DNA from 2 places in the Actinoplanes missouriensis 431 genome. Region 1 is predicted to be linked to the other one. Evidence: riboswitches for the same ligand, from Rfam matches in the RefSeq annotation. Region 1 holds a riboswitch; the other holds the start of a gene.
What was found. Region 1 has a riboswitch for cyclic di-AMP ahead of AMIS_RS02040 (coiled-coil domain-containing protein). Riboswitches for the same ligand answer to the same signal wherever they lie in the genome.

Region 1 (5,082 bases):
GTCCGGGTTCGCACTGTTCGTCTGGTCTCGTTCACACAGCGGGCCGTCGTCGCCTTCCTCTACGAGGTCGAGCCCCTGGAGGGCTCCGCCCGGCTGATCCTGCAGTCCGAGCTGGTGGCGAACGAGCAGCTGCCGCCGGTGAGCAAGGACCCCCGGGTGGCCGCCGTGCTGGACCGGCCGCTGCAGGCCGAGGAGATGATGGAGCAGCGCGCCGGCGGCATCCTGGTGCACCGCACCAAGGCCAGCGACCTGCGGATGGCCGCGGCCATGGAGCACCTGGTGGAGACGCCGGGCCGGCACGCCATCACCACCGAGGGCCACCCCGACTGGCTGCGCACCACCGTCGCCTGCCGGCTGGAGCCCGGCCAGAAACTGCAGGTGGTCAAGCTCGCGGCGTACGGCTGGTCCAGCATCCGCTCGCTGCCCGCCCTGCGTGACCAGGTCGGCGCCGCGCTGGCGAGTGCCCGCCTGGACGGCTGGGAGGGCCTGGTCCAGCAGCAGCGGGAGTACCTGGACGCCTTCTGGGACCACTCGGACGTCAAGGTCGAGGGTGACCCGGAGGTGCAGCAGGCGGTCCGGTTCGGCCTCTTCCACACCCTGCAGGCCGGCGCGCGGGCCGAGCAGCGCCCGATCGGCTCCAAGGGCCTCACCGGGCCGGGATACGACGGCCACACGTTCTGGGACTCCGAGACCTTCGTTCTGCCGGCTCTGACGTACACCCAGCCCTCCGCGGCGGCCGACGTGCTGCGCTGGCGGCACTCGACGCTGGACCTGGCCCGGGAGCGCGCGCAGACGCTCGGCCTGTCCGGTGCGGCGTTCCCGTGGCGGACGATCCGGGGGCAGGAGTGCTCCGGGTACTGGCCTGCGGGCACCGCGGGCTTCCACATCGGCGCGGACATCGCCGACGCGGTCCGGCGGTACGTGCAGGCCACCGGTGACTACGACTTCGAGCGTGAGGTCGGCCTGGAGCTGCTCGTCGAGACCGCCCGGTTGTGGCGCTCGCTGGGTCACCACGACCGGCACGGGCGCTTCCACATCGACGGCGTGACGGGTCCGGACGAGTACACCGCCGTGGTGAACGACAACATCTACACCAACCTGATGGCGCAGCAGAACCTGATGACCGCGGTCGAGGCCTGCAAGCGGCACCCGGACCTGGCTCGCAAGCTCGGGGTGGACGACGAGGAGGCGGCGTCCTGGCGGGATGCGGCGGCCGCGGTGCACATCCCGTACGACAAGGAGCTCGGCGTCCACCAGCAGTGCGAGGGCTTCACCCGGCTGCAGGAGTGGGACTTCGAGAACACCCCACCCGAGGGCTACCCGCTGCTGCTCAACTTCCCGTACTTCGATCTGTACCGCAAGCAGGTCATCAAGCAGGCCGACCTGGTCATGGCGATGTACATCCGGGGCGACGCGTTCACGCCGGAGGAGAAAGCGCGCAACTTCGCGTACTACGACGCCCGGACCGTCCGTGACTCGTCGCTGTCCGCGTGCATCCAGGCGGTTCTCGCGGCCGAGACCGGTCATCTGGAGCTGGCCCACGACTACCTGGGCGAGGCCGCCCTGATGGACCTGCACGACCTGCACCAGAACGCCCGGGACGGCGTGCACGTGGCGTCGCTGGCCGGTACCTGGATCTCGCTGGTCGCCGGTCTCGGCGGCATGCGGGACTTCAACGGGCAGCTGAGCTTCGCGCCGCGCCTGCCCAGCCGGATCAACAACCTGGAGTTCTCGCTGCTCTGGCGCGGTCTGCGGCTGCGGGTGAACGTGACGGCGGACGAGGTGACCTACTCGCTGCGCAACGGTGGCGGTTCGGCCCGGCTGACGCTCGTGCACCACGGCAAGGAGACCGAGGTCACCCAGGTGCGCCCGGTGACCATGCCGATCCCGCCGGCTCCTCCGGTGGGGTCCGCGCCGTCCCAGCCGCACGGGCGGGCGCCGGTGCGCCGCGCGGTGCACTGAGGCAACGAGAAAAGCCCCCGTCCTCAGCGTGAGGACGGGGGCTTTTCCGATGCCTGAGGCGTTCCCTAGAGCAGGGAGACGTGCACGTGGTCGGTGTGGTCACTGACGCCGTGGTACGCCTTCCAGCCCGACGCCGGGAACCAGATCTTCTTGTACCAGATGACGTAGTAGATCCCGAGCTCGTCGGCGTTACGCACCAGGAACGCCATGAGGTCGTTGCCGTACTTCATCATCTTGTCGTTGTGCGCCGACGAGAATCCGCTCTTCTGCAGCGACCAGTCACAGGCCCGGCCCTTGGGGTGCTCGAACGGCCCGCCGTCACGGTGGCAGCCGACGAACATGTCGAAGCCGGCCTTCTTGACCTCTTTGTACATGTGCAGCGTGCGCTTGGTGATGCAGCCGTTCGTCGTCGGGTCCTTCTGGTTGCAACCCTCCGGCGAGAAACCGCCGCTGGAGTTCCGCGGGGCCGGGTCGGCCTGCGGGGATTTCGCCACCACGAAGCCCTCGGTGAGGGCATTGCCGCCCACCAGTTGCAGGGCTTTCTCCGCGGAGTCCTTCTGCTTCTTCATGAGCGAGGCGTTCTTCTTCTGCGCCTTGACCTCGGCGTCGAGTTTCGCCTTGCTCTCGGCGACCGTGGCGATCGCCTCGTTCAGCTCGTGCAGTTTCTCGTCGTGCAGCTTGTTGATCTCCTCCAGGGAGATCGCCTTGTGCAGGAAGTCGTTCGACGAGTTCGCACCGAGCAGGAAGCCGACGGCGCTCAGGTTGCCCGTCACGTACTGCTCGCGGGCGATCGAGTTCACCTCGGGGATGAGCTTGTCGCGCCGGGTCTCCGCGGCCTTGATCTCGACGTTCAGCTTCGCCTGGGCCTTTGTGGACTTCGTCACGGCAGCCTTGGCCGAGACGTAGCGCCGGTTGGCCGCCTCGATGACGTCGGAGAGGTTGGCGTCGTCGTCCTCTTCCTCCGCGGTCGCGGACGAACCGTTCGGCTCGGCGGAGGCAGGGGTCACCGGCGCCACGAACAACGTCGTAGCCACCAGTGGTGCCAGGGCAAGCATCAGCCACCGGCGGGGACTTGCGGTCATCAACAGTTCCTTCCTAGTCACCGCCGACCGAGTTAGCTGACGGGTTCGGGACGGAAGCAATCCCTACCGCCCGAAGGCGGACTCACCCCACTGACTTGGTTCCCCGGCTCACCTCACGGTGATTAGGCGGCGGCCTGCCGGCTCCTCGGGGGCGGTGCCGTCCTGGCAGGACCGGCGACGAGTTTACCCGAGGAATGGCGCGGTATCAGGGCGGCGAGACGGCCAAAACTGTTACCAGGCAGCGACTTTCCGTAATCAAATCACCTCGCGTGTCCGGGTAATCGCGGAACGTACGAGAACTGTCGATCTGTTGATTGAGTGGGTATGGTCGGTTCCGGTTCCCACCCGGGGACCGCCGCCTAATCGCCCTCGCGGCGAGCCGGGGAACCATATTTCCTCGGGGTGAATCCGCCTTTTGAAGGTGGTAGGGATTGCTTCCGTCCCGAACCCGTCAGCTAACTCGGTCGGCGGCCGACGGAAGGATTCCTTGTGCAGCGAAAGACTGCGCGGCGATTGGCGGCCGTGATGGGGCTGCTCCTCGCCGTGTGCGGGCTGGCGGTCGTGGCGTCACCGGCCACCGCCGCTCCCGGTGACAACGGTGACGACGGCGAGGGCGGCTCCAAGTCTCTCGTCGAGCAGCTGGAGGACGCCTCTCGCGGTTACGTGGAGGCGAAGGCGAAGCTCAAGTCCTCCAAGAAGAAGCAGACCGAGCTGACGGCGGAGCTCAAGAAGCTGGACGCCCAGGTCGGCCCCCAGCAGGCGGCCCTCGACGAGATCGCCTCCCAGGCATACACGTCGGGCCGGATGGGCGGGATGAGCGCGCTCGTCAACGCGAGCGACACCGGCAGCTTCATCGACCGGACCATGATCCTGTCGACCGTCGCGGCCGATCAGAACGCCGCGATCGAGGAGCTCAAGACGACCCTCGACTCCCGGCGCAAGGCCAAGCTCACCCTCGACGCCACCATCAAGGACCAGCAGAAGCAGGTCAACGTGATGGCGAAGAAGAAGCTGCAGGCCGAGACCGCGCTGAAGAAGGCGAACCAGGGCGCCGACGCGTCGTCGTCGAGTGACGGCGGTGGCAGCGCCAAGGCCGATCCGGCGCCGAGCGGCTCAGGGTCCGGCTGCACCGAGAAGGACCCGACCAGCAGCGGCTGCCTCACCCCGCGCACCCTGCACGCGCTGAAGCAGGCCCAGAAGGACGGGTTCACCCGGTACGTGCACTGCTTCCGCGAGCAGAACAGCGGTGAGCACCCGAAGGGCCGGGCCTGCGACTTCGCGGCCGACAAGAACGGCTTCGGCGGGGACGCCACGGGTGCCAGCAAGACCTACGGCACCAACCTGGCGAACTACTTCATCAACAACGCGGACGCGCTCGACGTGCTCTACGTGATCTGGTACCGCCGGATCTGGCTGCCGAGCAGTGGCTGGAAGTCGTACAGCGGAGCGGGCGGCGACCCCTCCAGCGACCACACCAACCACGTGCATCTCTCGGTCCGCTAAAGATCAAAACCCCTCGGGGGTACGGGTCCTACTTGCGCATGTAGGACTCGTACTCCCGCATCACCTCGTCGGTGGGGCCGTCCGCCCGGATCAGGCCGGACTCCAGCCAGATGCACCTGTCGCAGGTGTCCCGGATCGACTGCTCACTGTGGCTGACCAGGAAGACCGTGCCGGCCTCGGCGCGCAGCTCACGCACCCGCGCCTCGCTCCGGCGGCGGAACTTGGCGTCACCCGTCGCCAGCGCCTCGTCGATCAGCAGCACGTCGTGCTGCTTCGCGGCGGCGATCGAGAACTTCAGACGGGCGGCCATGCCGGACGAGTAGGTCCGCATCGGCAGCGACGAGAAGTCGCCGCGCTCGTTGATGCCGGAGAACTCGATGATCCCGTCCTTCTTCTCCTTCACCTCGGCCGGTGACATGCCCATCGCGAGGCAGCCCAGCTCGACGTTGCGATCGCCGGGGAGCTCGTTCATCAGGGCCGCGTTCACGCCGAGCAGGGAGGGCTGGCCGGCCGCGTAGATCGCGCCCTTGGCCAC
Region 2 (5,082 bases), 2.6 Mb from region 1:
TGGTGCACCTGTTCGGTGTCCGGCATCATCGCGGCGACCTGCCGGGTCAGGTCACCGGCGTCCGGGGTGTCGTACCGGAAGGTGTAGTAGAGCGCGTCGAAGCCGCCGAAGTCGTAGACCAGCTCGTCCGGCTGGACGGCGCTGACCGACAGCGGGGCCGACTCCCAGTGCGCGCTCACGATCAGGATCGCCTTCGGCTTGGGCAGGTTGCGTGCCCACGCGTGCAGCGGGTCGAGCCACTGCGGGCTCTCGAACGGCATCGGGCCGCCACCGTGCGAGAGGTAGAGGCTGGGCATCGGCCCGTCCTCGGGCGTCCAGGCACGGTGCGGGTCGGCCTGCTCGAGAGCGGCGACCCGCCGCAGGTGCGCGGCGAACGGGTGCTCGGCCGGAATACGGGCGTCGGCGATCGCGGTGGCTTCGCCGGGGCTGCTCGGGGTCACGGTCACTCCTGAGGGCGAATCTCTAATTGAACCTTCAACAACTCCCACCGTACGCCGTGAAGGTTGAATGTTCAATAAAAGTCCGCCAACTCCTCAGCCGGGGCCGATCCAGCCGCGTAGCTGCTGCGCGGCCTGAGCCGGGTCCATCGCCTGGATGGCGCGCTGCCGCTCCCGATCGTCACGGTGGGGCGCCGCGCTGATCGGTGCGACGGCGGTGGCGGCTACCGGCGAGGGCTGGAGCTGCGACTCGACGCGCAGCGGTTCCCGCCAGTCGGCCTGCACAGGGACCGCCCGGCTCCGCCTCCGCCGCCACCGCAGAGCAGCCAGCAGCATGACCCCGGCCAGCAGGAGAAGTGCCCCGGCGATGAGCAGCGCGGCGTGCGACTCGGTCTCCGGCTGGGCGACGGCGGCCGCCTCGGTGTGCATCGGCATGGCGGTGACCGTCACCCGGTCGCCGCGGCCGGCGTCGGCACCGGCCGCCACGCTGACCAGTTCACGGACTTGAGCCAGGTCGACCTTCGCCGCCGCGGTGTCGTCGACGAGGACGGCGACGGAGAGCCGGACGACGTCGCCGGGTGCCTGCCGGCGGGTCTCCCGCAGTTCGTCGAGCGCGGTGACCCGGGACTCGGTGCTGCTCTCGTACCGTGTGCCGCCGTTGCCGGCGGTGTAGGAGCGCGCGCTGATCCGCTCCGACAGGGCGCCGGTGGCCGGGTCCCAGGCGTGAGTGGTGCTGGAGGTGACGACCTGGTCGAGGTTCAGTTCGACGCTGGTGGTGACCGCCGAGCGGCCGGGGCCGAGGACGGCGTCCAGCATGCGCTGCAGGGAGCTGTCCAGCCGCTGCTGGAAGGCCACGCTGGCGGCGTCGGCGCCGAGCGCCGGCCGAGCGGTCGCCGGTCGTTGCGACACCGGGGATTCCGCGTACGCGGGAACGGCACTCCCCACCATGCAGGCGGCGAGGGTCAGGGCCAGGAGCGCCGCGACCGGCCTCCCGGCGCGCGCCGTCGCGGGCGAGTTCTGCACCGGCCTGCCTCCTCACGGATTCATCGGGCCTGACTCATCGCCCGGGAGCACGCCCAGTTGAGATGTCCGGCGGCGACCGATTCGCGTGTTCCCGTTCACAGATCAACACGACCTCAGCGTCACCGGGCATGAGCGTGGCGTACCGACAAACCTCGCAGCGGGCTTCCGAATCGGACATCGCCTCGCACCACGACCACTCTGTGTGAGCATCGGGGCGGAGGCGGACCGCTGCGGGCCGGGCTATCAAGGAGGGGCGGCGGGCACCTGCCCGCCGGTCGTGCCGACCGGACCACGCCGAGCCCTGCCCCGGTCCGGCGGCACGTGCCCGCATGACGAGTCATGAGGCATTCCGGGGCAGGGACGGGGGAACCACTATCGGTCCTCGACCGGCACGCCGCCCGCGGCGGCCGGAGAGTTGAGGACCTCGGGGTGAAGCCGCCGACGTGCGGCCGGGCATACCTTCGCGCCCGAATCCGACAGCTAACCTCGCAGGCGTGCCGGAGGGATTCCTTCACCGTGCGCGTACGCATCTCGAGCCGGCCCGCCCGTACGCTGGGAGCCGGCACCATCGCCCTGTCCGTGGGTCTCGGTCTTCTCACCGGCGGGGTCGGCACACCGCAGCCCGCCGTCGCCGCCCCGCAGACGACCGCGGTCGCCGCCACCTGGACGGTGTCGTCGGCCGGCGCGGTCACGAGCCGGGCCACCGTCAGCGCCTCCGCCAAGGCGAAAGCGGCCGGCAAGCGGGTCGTGTCCGAAGCGGCCCGGCACAAGGGCAAGAAGTACAAGTTCGGCGCTGCCGGGCCCAAGCGGTTCGACTGCTCCGGCTTCACGAAGTACGTCTACAAGAAAGCGGCAGGCAAGAAGCTGCCGCACAAGGCGAACTCGCAGCAGCGGTACGGCAAGGCCGTCGCCAAGTCCAAGAAGCGCCCGGGTGACCTGATCATCATCCGCAAGGGCACGCGCGGCACGCACGCCGGCATCTACGCCGGTGGCGGCAAGATGTGGTCGGCGCCGCGGACCGGCAAGACCGTCTCCAAGCAGAAGATCTGGAGCAAGAACTACGTGGTCCGGCGCCTGGTCTGACCCTGGCGCGACGCCGCCCGCACTCGCCGATCCGGCAGGTGCGGGCGGCGCGGCCGACAATAGGATTCGCCATCGGGCTCGGTCAATACTTTTTGTTTGCAGAAAAGTTGCAGTAGCACCTATCGCAAAGCGCGACCCGTTGACTCGTACATTAATTTCTCTCTATTCTCGCCAGGAAAGCGCTTTCCCCCCGCTAGAGGGCGCTGTCCATCCCCACATGAAGGTGAGAATTCGATGAGAAGAACGATCGCCGTCCGATGGCTGGCCGCGGCCGCCACCGCGGTCGCGAGCGCCGCGATCATGGTGGCGCTGCCGTCACCGCAGGCCCTCGCCGCCGACAACCTGAGCCTCGGCGCCGGCGCGGACGGCTCCAGCAAGGCCGGCGGCACCAGCTACGGCAACGTCCGCGACGGCAACACCGGCACCTACTGGTCGCCGGCGAGCGCGACCGGATACGTCTCAGTGAAGTGGAGCAGCGCCACCACGGTCTCCTCGGCCGTCATCAAGCAGGCCTCCGGCGGCGGCTCGATCAGCGCCTGGCGGGTGCTCAACGCCGACAGGAACAGCGTCCTGGCGTCCGGCAGCGGCAGCCCGAGCAGCATCACGTTCGCCGCGACGTCGCTGAAGAAGCTCACGTTCGAGATCACCAGCGCCTCCGCCGCGCCCCGGATCGCCGAGTTCGAGACGTACAACGGCGGCTCCACCCCGACCGGCAACCCGACCACCAGCCCCACCGCCGGCCCGAGCCCGACCAGCGGCACCGGCACGCCGACCGGCGCCTGGCCGTCCTCGGCCGGCAACGTGTCGATCAACGACACGATCACCGTCTCGGGCGTCTTCGACGGTGGCATGAAGACGTACTGCTGCATCGGTGACGGCTCACAGAGCGAGTCCCAGGACCCGATGTTCAGCATCGCCAACGGCGGCACCCTGCAGAACGTCATTCTCGGCTCCCCGGCCGGCGACGGCGTGCACTGCGAAGGCACCTGCACCATCCGCAACGTGTGGTGGAACGACATCGGCGAGGACGCCGCCACCTTCAAAGGCACAGGCGGGGGTACGAGTTACGTGATCGGTGGCGGAGCGAAGTCCGGCAGCGACAAGACGTTCCAGCACAACGGCAACGGAACCGTCAGCATCTCCGGCTTCTACCTCAGCGGCTCCGGCAAGCTCTACCGCGGCTGCGGCAACTGCACCAACTCGTACCAGAGGCATGTGCGCATCGACAACGTGCTGCTGAACAACATCGACATGGTCGCCGGCATCAACAGCAACTGGGGCGACACCGCCACGATCACCCGCGTCACCCTGACCAACAGCTCCGGCGCCACGGTCTGCGGCAAGTACCAGGGCGTCGCCAAGGGCAGCGAGCCCAAGTACCTCGGCGAGGGCTGGAACGACGCCAACTGCAAGGTCACCCAGAGCGACATCACGTACAAGTAGGCCCGGTTCGCGGCGGGCCCGGGAGGCGACTCCCGGGCCGCTCGCGCGGGTGGTCGTGACGAGTGGATGTCGGCCGCCGTTTCGGCGCGGCGGCCTGTGGCACACTGCGCACCATGACACCGGACGCCGCCGGCGCTGTCGCTCGATAGGCGCAGCGGTTCCACGCAACGGTCGGCGAGCGGCATCATGTCGCATCGCCGCTCGGAGCGTGGCTTCTGCTCGCGCTGTGCGCGTCGGCGAGCGACAGCACGACCAGAGCCGCGCTGACCGACACGCTTGGCATGGACCCAGCGTCCGCCGCGGAGATCGCCGCAACCGTGCTGGAGCGGGGGCACCCGCTGGTGGCGTCGGGCACTGCGGTCTGGCACCGGCCGGGCGCCGATTCCGATCCGATCCGCGATTGGTACTCGAGTCTGCCGGCGCAGGCTCACACCGGGCCGCTACCAGAGCCGGCGCTACTTGACGCGTGGGCCCGAGAGCCGCGATGGCCCGGTTCGGCCGCTACGGATTCGAGGCGGCCGCGGTCACCGGATTCGCCACTCATGACAGCGAGCCAGCAGCAGGCGTGATACGAACTGCGGATCTGCGGTTCGGGCATCCATACGCCGTTGTCGCCGTCGCGACGGACCTCGAATTCGACGCGTATGGCCGGCCGATGCGAGGCCCCTGGCATGGAGTTCCGGTGTTCTCCGGATGGGTCAGCCAACCTGAGGACGTACCGGACGACGAGCCTTCTTGAGGCCGAGGGATCCTTCGCCACCGCGGTCCAGCCGGCCGCGCCGGCCAACGCGCGCTGCGCGCCGCCCGCGACACCTTCGACAGCCTCGGCACCACACCCTGGGGCGACCTGGCCCGCCAGGAGCTTCGCGCCTCCGGCGCAACCAGCCAGCGCCATACCGTCGAGGCGCACGACCTGCTCACCCCGCAGGAACTGCAGATCGCCCAGATGGCCGCCGACGGCATGACGAACCGCGAGATCGGCGAACGGCTGTACCTGTCGCACCGCACGGTCAGCACCCACCTGCGCCGCATCTTCCCGAAACTCGGCGTCACCTCCCGGACCCAGCTCGGCGCGATGGTCCGCAGCCGCGCGAGC

Region 2: it holds a riboswitch for cyclic di-AMP, as region 1 does, so the genes downstream of both, AMIS_RS14170 (C40 family peptidase) here and AMIS_RS02040 (coiled-coil domain-containing protein) in region 1, are expected to answer to the same signal.

The regions. Positions count from the first base shown of each region.
Region 1 covers NC_017093.1:421,600-426,681, forward strand. The annotation lists gene AMIS_RS02030 (glycoside hydrolase family 65 protein) at 1-1,962, shown strand, start outside; gene AMIS_RS02035 (coiled-coil domain-containing protein) at 2,028-3,044, opposite strand; cyclic di-AMP (ydaO/yuaA leader) riboswitch at 3,051-3,183, opposite strand; cyclic di-AMP (ydaO/yuaA leader) riboswitch at 3,391-3,530, shown strand; gene AMIS_RS02040 (coiled-coil domain-containing protein) at 3,534-4,547, shown strand; gene AMIS_RS02045 (ABC transporter ATP-binding protein) at 4,576-5,082, opposite strand, start outside.
Region 2 covers NC_017093.1:3,025,732-3,030,813, reverse strand. The annotation lists gene AMIS_RS14180 (dioxygenase family protein) at 1-440, opposite strand, end outside; gene AMIS_RS14175 (flagellar M-ring protein FliF C-terminal domain-containing protein) at 534-1,460, opposite strand; cyclic di-AMP (ydaO/yuaA leader) riboswitch at 1,793-1,970, shown strand; gene AMIS_RS14170 (C40 family peptidase) at 1,977-2,543, shown strand; gene AMIS_RS14165 (pectate lyase) at 2,778-3,986, shown strand; gene AMIS_RS44850 (helix-turn-helix domain-containing protein) at 4,735-5,082, shown strand, end outside.